Regions from separate parts of the Neorhizobium sp. PAMB6716 genome, predicted to be linked through region 1. Evidence: riboswitches for the same ligand, from Rfam matches in the RefSeq annotation. Region 1 holds a riboswitch; the other holds the start of a gene.
The links. Region 1 has a riboswitch for S-adenosylmethionine ahead of metA (homoserine O-acetyltransferase MetA). Riboswitches for the same ligand answer to the same signal wherever they lie in the genome.
Positions count from the first base shown of each region.

Region 2: another riboswitch for S-adenosylmethionine. It lies ahead of AC4CWH_RS14090 (O-succinylhomoserine sulfhydrylase); the one in region 1 lies ahead of metA (homoserine O-acetyltransferase MetA).

Region 1 is NZ_CM177835.1:3,599,354-3,607,052, reverse strand. It holds gene AC4CWH_RS17410 (aldose epimerase family protein) at 42-1,061, opposite strand; gene AC4CWH_RS17405 (vWA domain-containing protein) at 1,139-2,320, opposite strand; gene metA (homoserine O-acetyltransferase MetA) at 2,335-3,255, opposite strand; SAM riboswitch at 3,321-3,398, opposite strand; gene AC4CWH_RS17395 (AAA family ATPase) at 3,459-4,298, opposite strand; gene AC4CWH_RS17390 (hypothetical protein) at 4,692-4,829, shown strand; gene AC4CWH_RS17385 (thiamine diphosphokinase) at 5,052-5,705, shown strand; gene AC4CWH_RS17380 (ABC-F family ATP-binding cassette domain-containing protein) at 5,714-7,537, shown strand; gene AC4CWH_RS17375 (response regulator) at 7,687-7,699, shown strand, end outside.
Region 2 is NZ_CM177835.1:2,889,476-2,897,174, forward strand. It holds gene AC4CWH_RS14065 (glycosyltransferase family 2 protein) at 1-207, shown strand, start outside; gene AC4CWH_RS14070 (glycosyltransferase family 10 domain-containing protein) at 221-1,198, opposite strand; gene AC4CWH_RS14075 (glycosyltransferase family protein) at 1,402-2,457, shown strand; tRNA gene AC4CWH_RS14080 (tRNA-Gly) at 2,490-2,563, opposite strand; gene AC4CWH_RS14085 (2'-deoxycytidine 5'-triphosphate deaminase) at 2,634-3,728, opposite strand; SAM riboswitch at 3,802-3,880, shown strand; gene AC4CWH_RS14090 (O-succinylhomoserine sulfhydrylase) at 3,925-5,109, shown strand; gene apaG (Co2+/Mg2+ efflux protein ApaG) at 5,247-5,639, shown strand; gene AC4CWH_RS14100 (tannase/feruloyl esterase family alpha/beta hydrolase) at 5,885-7,330, shown strand; gene AC4CWH_RS14105 (Hsp33 family molecular chaperone) at 7,399-7,699, opposite strand, start outside.

The DNA of each region.
Region 1 (7,699 bases):
TTCCACCACCGCCCTTTTTTGAAAGGGCGGTGGTGACACCATCAGCTCTTGGAAAACACGTAGTCGGTTTCCTGGCGAAGCAGTTCGCCCGGACGCAGCACGGCGTTCGGGAAACCCTGGTGGTTGATGGCATCCGGCCAGATCTGCGTTTCCAGGCAGAGGCCCCCATAGGGCTGGTAAGGCTTGCCGGAGAGGCCCGGCACCGAGGGCACCAGCTTGAAGGCGCAATAAAGCTGCACGCCGGGTTCGGTGGTGCGCACTTCGAGCGACACACCGGAATTGACGCTGCGCACCAGCGCCACGGAGCGCTTTTCCACCCGCTCGCTGGACAGGCAATAATTGTGGTCGAAATCCACCTGTGCGCCATCGGCACCGGTGCGGGCAAGCGGCCCGAGCTGGCGCAGGTCCATCGCAGTTTCCTCGACCGGCACCAGAACGCCGGTCGGCACCTGCTGCTCGTCAAGCTCCAGATAATGGTCGGCGGCAATCATGATGTCATGGCCGAGAATATCTTCGCGGCCATCGAGGTTGAAATAGGTGTGCTGGCAGAGATTGGCAAGCGTCGGGGCGTCCGTCGCCGTCTCGTAGATAACGCTCAGAACACCCTCGTCCTTCAGCTCATAGGTGGCGGTCACGGTGCAGTTGCCGGGATAACCGCCGCGACCATCGGGATCGGTGACCTGCAGGATAACCTTGTTTTCTGCGTGCGCCACAATCGTCCAGTTGGTCTTGCCAAGGCCATCGCTGCCGCCATGCAGATGGGTGGTGCCCTGCTGGTTCAGGTCCAGCTGGTACTCCTTGCCATCCAGCGTGAAGTGGCCATGGCCGATGCGGTTTGCCACACGCCCGGGCGTTGCGCCAAAATAGGAGGAATGCAGCGGATAATCGGCAAAATTGTCAAAGCCCAGCACCAGCGGTTCTGCATGGCCATCAAGGCGCAGATCCTGGATGACGGCGCCCCAGGTCATCACATGGGCCGTCAGCCCGCCGCCGGAAATCTTGACCCGGTAGACGGTTTCGCCCTTGGGGGTGGTGCCGAAGATTTCGCCCTGTGTCGTCATGGTATCCGTCCTGCTCCTCATTCTCGTGCGGGCGCAAACTGCGCCATTTCCGGCAGCTTCGCAATGCTCGAAATACCTTAGCGCGACAGCAGGCGCGTTGCCTGCTCCAGCCCTTGCAGGGTGAGCGGAAACATGCGGTTTTCCAGAATGGAGCGCATCATCACAAGCGACTGGACATGCTCCCAATGGGCCTCCGGCACCGGATTGATCCAGGCGACATGGGCAAAATGGTCGGTCAGCCGGCGCATCCAGACGGAACCCGGCTCCTTGTTCCAGTGCTCGACAGAGCCGCCCGTATGGCTGATCTCATAGGGGCTCATGGTGGCATCGCCGACGAAGATCACCTTGTAGTCAGGGCCATAGCTGCGCAGGACATCCTCGACGGGCAGGCGCTCTGCGCGACGGCGGTTGTCGCGCCACACGCTTTCGTAAAGGCAATTGTGGAAATAGAAATGCTCGAGATGGCGAAACTCGGCACGGGCGGCAGAAAACAGCTCCTCGACCACCCGCACATGATCGTCCATCGACCCGCCGACATCGAAGAACATCAGGAGCTTGACGGCATTGCGCCGCTCCGGCCGGGTCTTGACGTCGAGATAGCCGTGTTCGGCGGTGGAGCGGATGGTGCTCGCCAGATCCAGCTCCTCGTCGGCGCCTTCGCGCACCCAGCGACGCAGGCGTTTCAACGCCACCTTGATGTTGCGCGTGCCGATCTCGCGGGCATCGTCGAAATCGCGAAATTCTCTGGCGTCCCAGACCTTCACCGCCTTACGGTGGCGCGAGGTTTCCTGCCCGATCCGCACGCCTTCCGGGTTATAGCCATAGGCGCCGAAGGGTGAGGTGCCGGCCGTGCCGATCCATTTGGAGCCGCCCTGATGGCGGCCCTCCTGTTCTTCCAGACGCTTTTTTAGCGTGTTCATCAGAGCATCAAAGCCGCCGAGCGCCTCGACCAGCGCCTTTTCCTCCGCCGTCAGGTGTTTCTCAGCAAGCTTGCGCAGCCAGTCTTCCGGCAGGTGTTCAGCCTTCACCGCATCCGGGCCGGACACAGCCTCGACACCCTTGAAATGGGTTGAAAACACCTGATCAAAGCGATCGATATAACGCTCATCTTTCACCAGCGTGGCGCGGGCGAGATAATAGAAGGCCTCGACATCGAACTCGGCAAGCCCCGCCTGCATTCCTTCCAGAAGCGCCAGGAACTCCCGAAGCGTCACGGGAATCCTTGCCTGCTTCAGCGCCAGAAAGAAGGGAATGAACACCGCGGGTCTCCGCCCTATCGCTTGCCGATATTCTCCAGATCATAAGGCGTGGTCTGGTACATCTCGTTGATCCAGTTGCCGAACAACAGGTGGGCATGGCTGCGCCAGCGGTTGAGCGGCGTCAGCGCCACATCGTTATGCGGAAAATAGTTATAGGGCATTTTGATCGGAACGCCGGCATTCACATCGCGAAAATACTCTTCTGCCAGCGAGGTGGAATCATATTCGACATGGTTGAACATGTAGAGCCGGTTGCCCTTTTTCTCATGCACCAGGCAGACGCCCATCTCGTCGGATTCCATCAGCAGTTCCAGCCCCGGCACGGTCTGGATGTCGGCGCGGCGCACTTCCGTCCAGCGCGACACCGGCACCTGGAAATCATCGGAAAAGCCGCTCAAATAAACGGAAGACGGCGAAAGATTGCGGTGGCGGTACACGCCAAACGCCTTTTCCTTCAGCTCGTGTTTGGGCACGCCATGGAAATGATAGATCGCGGCCATCGCACCCCAGCAGACATTCAGCGTCGAATGAACATTCGTTTCCGTCCAGTCGAAGATCTGGCGCATCTCGTCCCAATAGGTCACCTGCTCATACGGCAGCATTTCCACCGGCGCGCCGGTGATGATGAACCCGTCAAACTTGCGGTCCTTCACCTCGTCCCAGGTCTGGTAGAAGGAAAGGAGGTGTTCTTCCGAGGTGTTTTTCGCCTTATGGCCACCCACACGCACCAGTGAAAACTCCACCTGCAGCGGCGAGGCGCCGACAAGGCGGGCCATCTGCACTTCGGTGCGGATCTTGTTCGGCATGAGGTTCAACAGACCGATCTGCAGCGGGCGGATATCCTGACGCACCGCGGCCGTCTCGGTCATCACCCGCACACCTTCGTGCGTCAGTGCTTCGAAAGCGGGCAGCGTATCGGGGATCTTGATCGGCATGGTCTTCACTCGTCCAAAACAAAAAAACCGGCGGCGAAAATCGCAACCGGTCCGGGGGAAGTCTTTGAACGCTTCTCACGGCCCTTTAGCGACTTATTTAACGTGGCTGCAAGCCGGCCGGCCAAATCACCACGAGAGGCACTTTAAATAGGCGTTTCTTCTCTGCCCGTCAATCAGCGGGGAATTTCATGCTTTCTAACGTCCTACCGCTCCCGCCGCGCCATGAAGGCCATGCGCTCGAAAAGATGGACGTCCTGCTCGTTCTTCAACAGCGCACCATGCAGTCTGGGCAATGCCGTCTTCACATCGGCACCGAGATCCTCGGCATCGATATCGTCGGAGACGAGAAGCCGTATCCAGTCGAGTGCCTCCGATGTCGACGGCTTTTTCTTCAGGCCCGGCATTTCGCGGATTTCATAGAAACGGGTGAGCGCTGCGCGCAGCAGCGACGGTTTGATACCGGGATAATGCACCTCAACGATGCGAGCGAGCGTATCGGCATCGGGAAAGCGGATATAGTGGAAGAAACAGCGGCGCAAAAACGCATCCGGCAGTTCCTTCTCGTTGTTGGAGGTGATGATGACGATGGGGCGAACCTCTGCTTTCACCGTCTCGCCGGTCTCGTAGACATGAAACTCCATGCGGTCGAGTTCCTGCAGAAGATCGTTTGGAAACTCGATATCGGCCTTGTCGATCTCGTCGATCAGCAGCACCTGCTTTTCGCCGGCGGCAAAAGCCTGCCACAGTTTTCCGCGCCGGATATAATGGGCGATGTCGTTGACGCGGGGATCGCCAAGCTGGCTGTCGCGCAGGCGCGAGACGGCGTCATATTCGTAAAGCCCCTGCTGGGCGCGTGTGGTGGATTTTACGTTCCATTCGATGATCGGCAGGCCAAGCGAAAGCGCGATCTGGCGGGCAAGTTCCGTCTTGCCGGTGCCGGGTTCGCCCTTCACCAGAAGCGGGCGCTCCAGCCGGATGGCAGCATTGACGGCGACCATCAGGTCCTTGTCGGCGATATAGTCGTCGGTTCCGGTAAACTGCATGGACCTCATTCCCGGTTCGGCCAGCCTTTAGCGGCCAAGGTCGGCTTTGGCGCCAAGAGGTAAAGAGCGGGCGCCGCCTTCGCAAGAAAGAAAGGCCAAAGATCGCGATCGCCGTTTAAAAAATGTGCTTGTGTTCAGCCACAGTTCTGACACGCTAACAGGCGCAAAGTTTTGATGCTTCGCCTTTCCGACCGAGACAGGAGAGGCGACCGGCAAAGACAGCATTTTATATCTTCTGCTTCCCGACCGGGCTTGCCTGGTCACCCGACCGCCCCGATGCCGTGGCCCGTTTCAAAAGGCCTCCCACCCCGGGACGAGCGTTCTTGCATGATCTGTTTTCATCCGCATCACCACCGCCGCAGCGCATGAGCCTGCGCAACAAGGAAGCATCCCATGGCCAAAGGTCAGGTCCGTTCGAACCGCGAAGTCAGAAAGCCGAAGAAGGACAAGGAAAAGCCTTCGGCAGCGCCGACATCCACCTTCACCACACAGTTGAAGGGTGCGGCTGCCGCAAGCCCGAAGAAGCGTTGACACTGGGCGGCGGCGGGCCAGCGCATCGAGCGTGCCCGCCCCGCACGCCAAGCCTTGGTGGACGCACGCCTGCCCCCGCCCTCTTGGCCCCAAGACCGCAAAACCCCATCGCCTTGCCTCCCGCCTTCAGCCCTTAAAGGACGCGCGCGCAGATGACGTGGCGGCGGTCCGTGCATCATAGGGCTTTTGCTTTTGGCGGAAGATGCGCTAAGGGCATGACCCATGAGCCCATCCACCTTTACCCTTCTGCTTGGCGGCAGCCTGACCGCGACGGAGCGTTTAAGCGCGCTGATCGCCGGCAGCCGCGTGATTGCCGCCGATAGCGGCATGCGCCATGCAAAATCGCTGAACCTCACGCCGGAGCTTTGGGTGGGCGATTTTGATTCCGCCGATGCCGCGCTGCGGGAAAGCTATCGCCAGGTGGAGCGCCATTCCTATCCCGCGACCAAGGCTGCAACCGATGGCGAAATTGCCGTTGCCGAAGCTTTGGCGCGCGGTGCTGAGCGACTAATTCTCGTCGGCGCCCTTGGCGGCGAACGCTCCGACCATGCGTTGCAACATACCCTGCACGGTCTGTCTCTTGCCGAAGCCGGGCTGGAGGTGATGCTGACCTCCGGCGAGGAAGAAGCCTATCCACTGATCAGCGGTGACCAGATGGAACTGGAACTGCCCAGGGGCTCGCTGTTTTCCGTGCTCGGCTTCAGCGACCTCGAGGGACTGACCCTTTCCAACGTCCGTTACCCGCTCACCGATTTTTCCCTGACATTCGGCTCGTCGCGCACCATATCCAATGTTGCGCAGGGCCCGATCTCGATCTCGCTCGGACAAGGGCGCGCGCTGCTGATGGCCCGCCCCTATGACCTGACCGGAGCCTAAGGAACCAGATGGCACCCCCGATTCTCAAGCTCGACGACATTTATCTGAGTTTTGGCGGCGCGCCGCTGCTCAATGGCGCCAATTTTCAGGTGGAACCGGGCGACCGCATCTGCCTTGTCGGGCGCAACGGCTCGGGCAAGTCGACGCTGATGAAGATTGCCGCAGGCCTTGTCGAGGCGCAATCCGGCGAGGTTTTTCGCCATCCGTCCTCGACCATCCGCTATCTTGAACAGGCGCCGGATTTCGGCAGCCACACCACCGTTCAAGCCTATGCCGAAGCGGGGCTTGGCCCCGGTGACGATCCCTACCGGGTGACCTATCTTCTCGAGCATCTTGGCCTTTCCGGCCAGGAGGATCCCGCGCGGCTCTCCGGTGGCGAAGCCCGCCGCGCAGCCCTTGCGCGCGTGATGGCGCCGGAGCCGGATATCCTGATGCTGGACGAGCCGACCAACCATCTCGATCTTCCCACCATCGAATGGCTGGAAGGCGAGTTGCAGAAAACGCGAAGCGCGCTTGTGGTGATCTCGCATGACCGACGTTTTCTCGAAAAGGTCTCCACCGCCACCGTCTGGCTCGATCGCGGCCTGTCGCGGCGCCTTGCGCGCGGTTTTGCCTTCTTTGAAGAATGGCGCGACAAGGTGCTGGAAGAGGAAGAGCTTGAGCAGCACAAGCTCGGCAAGCAGATCGAGCGCGAGGAACACTGGCTGCGTTATGGCGTGACGGCAAGGCGCAAGCGCAACATGCGCCGCCTCGGCAACCTGCAGAGCCTGCGCGCCGATTACCGTGGCCACAAGGGGCCGCAGGGCAGTATTCAGGCATCGGCCACCGAGGGCAAAGAAAGCGGCAAGCTGGTCATCGAGGCCGAAGGTATTACCAAGCGTTATGGCGACCGACAGATCGTGGCGCCGTTTTCGATCCGCGTCCATCGCGGCGACCGGATCGGCCTTGTCGGCCCCAATGGTGCTGGCAAGACGACGCTTCTGAAGATGCTGACCGGCCAACTGGAGCAGGATGAGGGCACGATCAAGCTCGGCACCAATCTGGAGATTGCAACGCTCGACCAGAAGCGCGAGGACCTGAACCTCGAGGATACGCTCAGCCACTACCTCACCGACGGGCGCGGCGAGAGCCTGCTGGTGAACGGCGAACAGCGCCACGTGGCCGGCTACATGAAGGATTTCCTGTTCCAGCCGGAGCAGATGCGCACGCCGATCAAGAACCTCTCCGGCGGCGAGCGCGCGCGCCTGATGCTGGCCCGCATGATGGCAAAGCCCTCGAACCTTCTGATCCTCGACGAACCCACCAACGACCTCGATATCGAGACGCTGGATCTCCTGCAGGAAATCGTTGCCGGCTATAACGGCACCGTCATTCTTGTGAGCCATGACCGTGACTTCCTCGACCGCACGGTCACCTCCACCATCGCGCCCGCAACGCCCGAGGCGCCGGATGGACGCTGGATCGAATATGCCGGCGGCTATACGGACATGATGGCGCAGCGCAAGGGCGTGCTGGACGAGAAGCGCCGGGCGGAAAAGGCCCGCACGGAAGCAGCCGGTCCTTCGCAAACCTCGACGGATGCGCCGAAGAACAAGGCAAAACTGTCCTTCAAGCAGAAATTCGCGCTGGAAAACCTGCCCAAGGAAATGGCGAAGATCGAAACCGATATTGCCGCCCGCGAAAAGACCATGGCCGACCCGAACCTGTTTTCCAAGGACGCCGCCGCCTTCAACCGCATCGCCGCGGAATTGGAGAAGCTGCGGGAAAGGCTTGCGAAAATGGAAGAGGAATGGCTGGAACTTGAAATGCTGCGCGAGGAGCTTGAAGGCTGAGCTTAATCTATTCTTAAGTTTAACAAAGTCTTAGCGCCAAGAAATATCGTCAGATCCCGGAACAATTCCCAAAACGGCACGTTCGATCGATCACAAGGCTTTCATGACTGTTCGAGAGCCCTGCGTACCGATCAACAAAGGGAAATCCCATGTCGGCATCTG
Region 2 (7,699 bases), 710 kb from region 1:
AACGTGCTCTGCAGCTACGTCACGTTTCTCGGTCTTGGCGTCGGCTCGATGATCGGCATTGAAAAGCTGAAGGTCGGCCATCGCTGGCTCGCCGTTCCGCTGCACTGGATGATGACCTCCTATGCCGCCTGGCGGGCGCTGAACGAGTTGCGCACCAACCCCTTTTTCTGGAAAAAGACGCCCCATCGGCCAACCCGCAAGCGGTGAGCCGGCCGAACACTCAGCGGTGGCGCCATACCTTGCGCTTGGCATTGAGCTTGCTCAGCCACGAGCGCTGGCGCGGTTCGTTGCGGCGCACGAAGATCGCGGCATAACCATACCGCGTCCGGCGTCGCGCTGCCTCCATGTCCTGCCCGAGAATGAAATTGAGGAAGGCGGCAAGTTCGTCGCGGCGACGTGCCGGATCATTGCCATCGGCAAACACCGGTTCGTTCAGCATGGCGACCATCCGATCCGGATCCTCCGCCAGCGCCATGACATGGGCGATGCAGCTGTCATCGTCTTCGAAATCATGCCGGTTGATGAAGGCGCGCGGATTGAAATCGAGAGCCACCTTCGGATTGCCCCAGTAAATGGGAATGCAGCGGGCGGCAAAGGCGTGAAAAAGTTTTTCGGTGGTGTAACCGGGGGTGCTCGAATTTTCAAAGGCCATGGAAAAATTGAACCCGCTCATTACCGACACCTTGGCGCTGACCGGATCGAGCCCCTTCACGTGATCGAAGCGATCATCGTTGCGCAGGTGCCGCCCGAGCGAGGTGACCGGACGCTGCGCTGACAGGCGATGAAAAAACCCGTCTCGCACCGGATCGGCCCGTCCGTTCGAATAGATGAAGGTGCAGAAGCCGCGCGCCTCAAGCAGAGTGGCATCCACCGGCGCCCGCCGGTGCGCCGCCTCGGCACGCTCAGGATCGCAGAAATACAGCGGATAACGCAGATGCCGGTCTTCGAGCACCAGATAATCGAAACCGATGGCATAATCGCAGATGTTGAAATCCGGGCGCACATTCTCGCCGGTAAAAAACACCCGCAAGCAATCATAAGTGCGATGAACGGTTCCGAAGCACGAATAAAACACGATATCCGGATTTTTCTCATCGAGAACGACACGGATGTCAGGCGAGATCACATCCATCAGGAACAGGCTCTGCGGATCGAACTCGGGCCAGAAGTCGGTGTACCAGATTTTGACTGTCTTCATGACCGCTCCCGTTGCGACCCTCCATCCGGGATATCGCTCGCGCGCGGTGATAATGCCTTTGTACGCCAGATGACAAGAGCCTCGTAACGGTCTTGCAAGACGCTTGCTGCCCGCAGAACGGAAATGGTATGGCCGCTGTGGCGCGGCAGGCAATGGTTGCTGCCGATTCTGGTGGTTGTGCTGCAGGATATACGGAGGTTTGCGTGCTGATCGGTTTCAACGGCGGAGAGCTTTGCGAGCGCGGCACATCGGTTGCGCTCTTCGACTACGCCGAAGGCAACGAGACCATTCTCGGCAACAGGAGCCTGATCTTCTATGACCGGGACGCCAAGGCCAATGTTGCCGAAGCCATCCGGAAATTCGAGGCCCGCTTCGAGGTCATCGCCTATTCCTCCGTTTCAGACCTGCATGAACGGCTTCGGTCGCACCGGGTGGATGCGTTCTACACGATCAAGAGCGGCGCCCGCGACGCAGTCGATTTTCCAGACATTCCAACCATGGTGCATGCCGTTTTCCCGACAAAACCATCAGAAATCCACGGCCATGCCTATGCCTATGTGTCGCCGTGGCTTGCGCGGTTGTGCCGGCGGCAGAAGGGCGCCGCCGTTCCCCATATCGTTCACCCGGCACGGACAGCCGACGATCTGCGCGCGATGCTCGGCATACCCTCAGATGCCGCCGTGTTTGGCTGTTACGGGGGACGGCAAAGCTTTGACATCGATTTCGTCAAAGCCAAGGTCATCCCGCATGTTCTCGCCAAATCGAAGAACACGTTTTTCATCTTCATGAACATCGAGCCGTTCCTGTCGGACCCGCGCGTGCACTTTCTGCCCGGCACGACGGATACGGATACCAAGGCACGGTTCATCCAGACAGCAGACGCCATGCTGCATGCGCGCAAGCGCGGCGAAACCTTTGGTCTGGCTTGCGCCGAATTCCACGCCGCAGGGCGCAAAATCATCACCTGCGGCCGCAGCCGCGAGCGCGCCCATATCGAGCACGCAGGCACGGACGCCCTTGTCTATAAAAACCGCTTCGACCTGGCCCGCATCCTGCTGACCTTCGACCGGTCGCTGCGGGCAGAGCCTGCGCACTTCCTGCAACGCCACACGCCGGCAGCCGTGATGGAGGATTTCAAGGCGCAACTGCTGGACCCTGCCCTTTTGCGGCAGGAGGCTCCACGCCCGACAGGCATCGAGGCCAAGATCGCCGACAAGATTTTCTACCTGAGACGAAAACGCTTTTTGCCACAGACTTGAGCGGCTGGGACGCGACGGGAGCGGGAGGAGGTTGGAGCGGGTGAAGGGAATCGAACCCTCGTATTCAGCTTGGGAAGCTGCTGCTCTACCATTGAGCTACACCCGCTTGAGCGCAAAAGCTCTAACATCAAGCTGCTTTGCCGTTCAAGTGGAAACCACGCGAAAAGCGCCAGCTGTCAGCTGCGAAAATGTTTCGACAGCTTCAGGCCCTGCGCCTGGTAATTGGAGCCGAGGCCGGAGCCGTAAAGGCCTTGCGGGCGCTCCAGCATGTGTTCGTAGACGAGACGGCCGACGATCTGGCCGTGTTCGAGGATGAAAGGCACCTCGTGGCTGCGCACTTCCAGAACCGCGCGGCTGCCGGAGCCGCCGGCTGGTGCGTGGCCGAAACCCGGATCGAAGAAGCCGGCGTAATGGACGCGAAATTCACCCACCAGCGGATCATAGGGCGTCATTTCGGCGGCATAAAGCGGCGGCACGTGAACGGCCTCGCGCGAGACGAGGATGTAGAATTCGTCGGGATCGAGGATCAGGTCGTCGCGGCCGCGGCTGTAAAGCGGCTCCCAGAAATCGAGCACATCATGGGCGCCCTTCTGGTCGACATCGATGACGGAGGTGTGGTGCTTGCCGCGATAACCAATGAGCCCGTCCGGACCGGTACCCTTGAGGTCGATGGAGAGCGCGATGCCGCCGCCCGAAACGTTCGGGGTTTCACTCGCCACCAGCGTTTCCGCCTCGTGCAATGCCAGAACTTCCGGTTCAGTCAGAAGCGCATGGCCGGTGCGGAAACGGATCTGCGACAGCCGCGAGCCGCGTCGCACGATAACGGGGAAGGTGCGCGGCGAGATTTCGAGATAAAGCGGGCCTGTGTAGCCGGCCGGGATCTTGTCGAATTCCTGGGCGCGATCGACCATCACGCGGGTAAAGATGTCGAGGCGGCCGGTCGAGCTTTTCGGATTGGAGGAGGCCGAGAGGTCAGCTGGGAGATCAAGGCTTTCCATCAGCGGCACGATGTAGACGCAGCCGGTTTCCAGCACGGCTCCGTTTTCGAGATCGATCTCGTGCAGCGTCAGGCGCTGCAGCTTGTCGGCCACCGTGTGGTTGGGGCCGGGCATGAAGCTTGCGCGCACGCGCAGCGCCTTTGCACCGAGACGCAGGTCGAGACTTGCCGGCTGGATCTGGTCACCATCCAGCGGCGCCTGGCTTTTCAGCCGGCCCGCCTCGAAAAGGGCGCCGATGGCGCTATCCGCCAGAATGCCTGATGTGCGTGTCATAAACCCTATCCTTCAATCGCAGGACAAAAGCAAAACCGGGGAATTGACGCAAGCGCCAGACGGGCGTAAGGCAGGTTTATCCCGTGGTGATTTGGCCGGTCGGCTTGCAGCCACGTTAAACAAGTGGCTAAAAAGACCGGGTGCGAAACCGGTCTGCATATGCGACCGGTTTTTTTGTTACGAGATGGTGACACGCATGAGCAAGACCTGGCGCCCCGCAACCCAACTGGTTCACGAAGGCACGCTGCGCTCGCAGTATGGCGAAACCTCCGAAGCGATCTATCTGACGCAAGGGTTCGTCTATGAGAATTCCGCCGCCGCCGAAGCCCGCTTCAAGGGCGAGACGGACGGCTTCATCTACGCCCGTTACGGCAGCCCCACCAACGACATGTTCGAAAAGCGCATGATTGCGCTCGAAGGCGCTGAAGATGCGCGCGCCACCGCATCCGGCATGGCAGCCGTTGCCGCAGCCATCCTCTGCCAGGTGAAGGCCGGTGATCATATCGTCGCTGCCCGCGCTCTGTTCGGCTCCTGCCGTTATGTGGTGGAAACGCTTGCCCCGAAATATGGCGTCGAATGCACGCTGATCGACGGGCGGGATCTCGCCAACTGGGAAGCGGCGATCCGCCCCAACACCAAGGTGATGTTCCTCGAAAGCCCGACCAACCCGACGCTGGAAGTGGTCGATATCGCCGGCGTGGCAAAGCTTGCCAACCAGATCGGTGCCAAGGTCGTGGTGGACAACGTGTTTGCGACCCCCCTCTTCCAGAAGCCGCTGGAACTGGGCGCGCATGTCGTCGTCTATTCCGCGACCAAGCATATCGACGGCCAGGGCCGGTGCCTCGGTGGCGTCATCCTCTCCGACAAGCAGTGGATCGACGAAAACCTGCACGATTATTTCCGCCATACGGGCCCGGCCATGTCGCCGTTTAATGCGTGGACGCTGCTGAAGGGGCTTGAGACCCTGCCGCTGCGCGTGCGCCAGCAGACGGAAAGTGCGGCCCGTATCGCCGATTTCCTCGCCGGCGAGCAGAAGGTGGCCAAGGTCATCTATCCCGGCCGCAAGGACCATCCGCAGGCCGATATCATCGCCAAGCAGATGACCGGCGGCTCGACGCTGATCTGCATCGAACTGAAGGGCGGCAAGGATGCAGCTTTTGCCCTGCAGGATGCGCTGGAGATCATCAAGATTTCCAACAATCTCGGCGATGCAAAAAGCCTGATCACCCATCCGGCGACCACGACGCACAAGAACCTGACGGACGAGGCCCGCGCCGAACTGGGCATTTCCGGCGGCACGTTGCGCCTCTCCTGCGGCATTGAAGACACCGATGACCTGGTGGACGATCTGACACGGGCTCTTGCCGCCGTATCGGCGTAAAAATCACCGGGACGTTTCGGTCAGGCGCAGTGGAACAGGGTTAATCGCCAGTTCGTGACTGTAAGGATGGGTGCATTTCTTGACCTTGCGCCCATCCTGTACGATATCCCTCATTGTATAGAGTAAAGGTATCGCGCATGTACCGGGCCCGGACGAAGGATATCGAAGTCGAGGTGGAACCCTATTATCTGGAGGAGCAATCCGATCCGGATGACAGCCGCTATGTCTGGGGTTATCGCATCGTCATCTCCAACCACTCCAACCTGACCGTGCGCCTCATCCATCGCTACTGGAACATCACCGACCAGAACGGGCTGGTGGACGAGGTCGAGGGCCCCGGCGTGGTCGGCGAACAGCCGCGCCTGAAGCCGGGCGACACTTACGAATATTCCTCCGGCTGCCCGCTCGACACGCCCTCCGGCGTGATGTTCGGCCACTACCAGATGGAAACCGACGAGGGCGAGATTTTCAACGTCGATATTCCCGCATTTTCGCTGGATAGCCCGGGGTTGATGCGGGTGCTGAACTGAGGCCATGCGGCCTCGTTTGGTTATAGGTGGCGACCAAACCGCTATTTGTCGTTTTGATGAGACAGGCACAGATTTCTCCGGTCCAGTGGTCTTTGGGAGGAGAACTGATGCGACAGATGATACCGCTGCTATGCAGCGCCGCGATGATTTTGGCCACCGGCGGTGGCGCAAATGCCCAGAACGCCAGTAGCTTCAGAGACCAACCACCCGGCACCCCTTGGGCACCTGCTGCGGTTTCCCCTCAAATGGGATGCGAAGCGCTGAGCCGGGCAAGTTTCGGCGAGATTACCCAGTTGATTGCGCGCCACGTCGCAGAAAACGGCGACGTGCCCGGGCATTGCCATGTGACCGGCTTCATCCGGCCCCAGATCGCCTTTGAGGTGACGCTTCCGGACAATTGGAACAAGCGGCTCTACATGTTCGGCAATGGCGGATATGCCGGCGAAGATCTGGCCGCCCCCTCGCGCGTGGCCACCCGCAACGCGGCTTTGGCGCGTGGCTTCATGACAGTCCAGCAGAATACCGGCCATGATGCCCGCACCTACCAACTCGGCGATTTTGCCGATGGCAATATGGATCTGCTGATCGATTACGCCTCACGGGCCGTGCATGTGACTGTGGCCGCAGCCAAGGAGATGGCAAGCCGCTTTTATGACAAGACGGCCGCCTATTCCTATTGGGATGGTTGCTCGACCGGAGGACGCCAGGGATTGATCGCAGCGCAGCGTTATCCGGCCGATTTCGACGGCATTATCGCGGGTGCACCGGTTCTGAACTTCACCGACACGCAGGTGTGGGGCGTCTGGAACGCCCGCGCCCTTCAAAAAGCACCCATTTCCCCGACACAGCTGCCGGTTCTTGCCAAGGCGGTGATGAACCAGTGCGACGGGCTGGATGGCGCATCCGACGGGCTGATCACCGATCCCCGTCAATGCAAGTTCGACCCGCGCAAAGACCTGCCGATCTGCGCGGCAGGAGAAGGTGGCGACCAGTGCTTCACCGAAGCGCAGGCACAGGCATTGCAAACCATTGCCGATGGCGTTCAGATCGGCGGCAAGACGGTGTTTCCAGGCGTTCCCTGGGGTGTCGAGGGACTGGACCCAAAAGGGGAAAGCGGCTGGAACCTGTGGATCGTGTCGCAAGACGGCCCCAGCCGGCAATTGGCCTATGGCGAAACCTTCCTCAAGAACATGGCAATGCTGCCAGCGTCCGGCAAGGACATCGACTGGAAGACCTTCGACTTCGACGCGAAGTATCCGCAGATCAAGGCCATTCGACAGATCCTTGATGCCACCGATCCGGACCTTTCGGCCTTTGCGACGCGTGGCGGACGCATGATCACCTATTTCGGATGGGCAGACCCTGCCCTCAACCCGATGATGGGGGTGAATTATTATGAGGCCGTGCGCAAGACGATGGGCGAGGAGAAGACCGAAGACTTCTATCGGCTTTTCATGGTCCCTGGCATGAACCATTGCCGGATGGGCTACGGAACGGATACCTTCGACGCGCTGACACCGCTGATGAACTGGGTGGAGCGCGGCACGCCGCCGAAACAGATCCTGGCAAGCCAGATGGAAGGGTCGAAAATCGTCCGGGAGCGGCCTCTGTGCCCTTATCCGCAAGCCGCGAAATACAATGGCAGCGGCGACCTCAACCAGGCGGAAAGCTTTGAATGCTCAAGCCCCTGAACAAGGCCGCCTTGATCACTCCCGTTCACGGCATCATCGTGAACGGGAACGGCACATCACCGTCCCGATCAGGCCGGCGTGAGTTCTGATGGATCGTAGCGATAGGTGGTCGAGCAGAATTCGCAGGTGACGGAAACCTCGCCCTCTTCGACGCTTGCGGTGATTTCCTCGGCGGTGAAGCCGGAGAGCACGCCCTTGATCTTGTCACGCGAACAGCTGCAGCGATCGAGAACCGCCTGCGGTTCGAAGATCCGCACGCCGCGTTCGTGGAAGAGACGGAACAGCAGCCGCTCGATGCCGACCACCGGATCGGTCAACTCGTCGGTGTCCACGGTCTGCACCAGCATGCTGGCTTCGGCCCAGGCATCG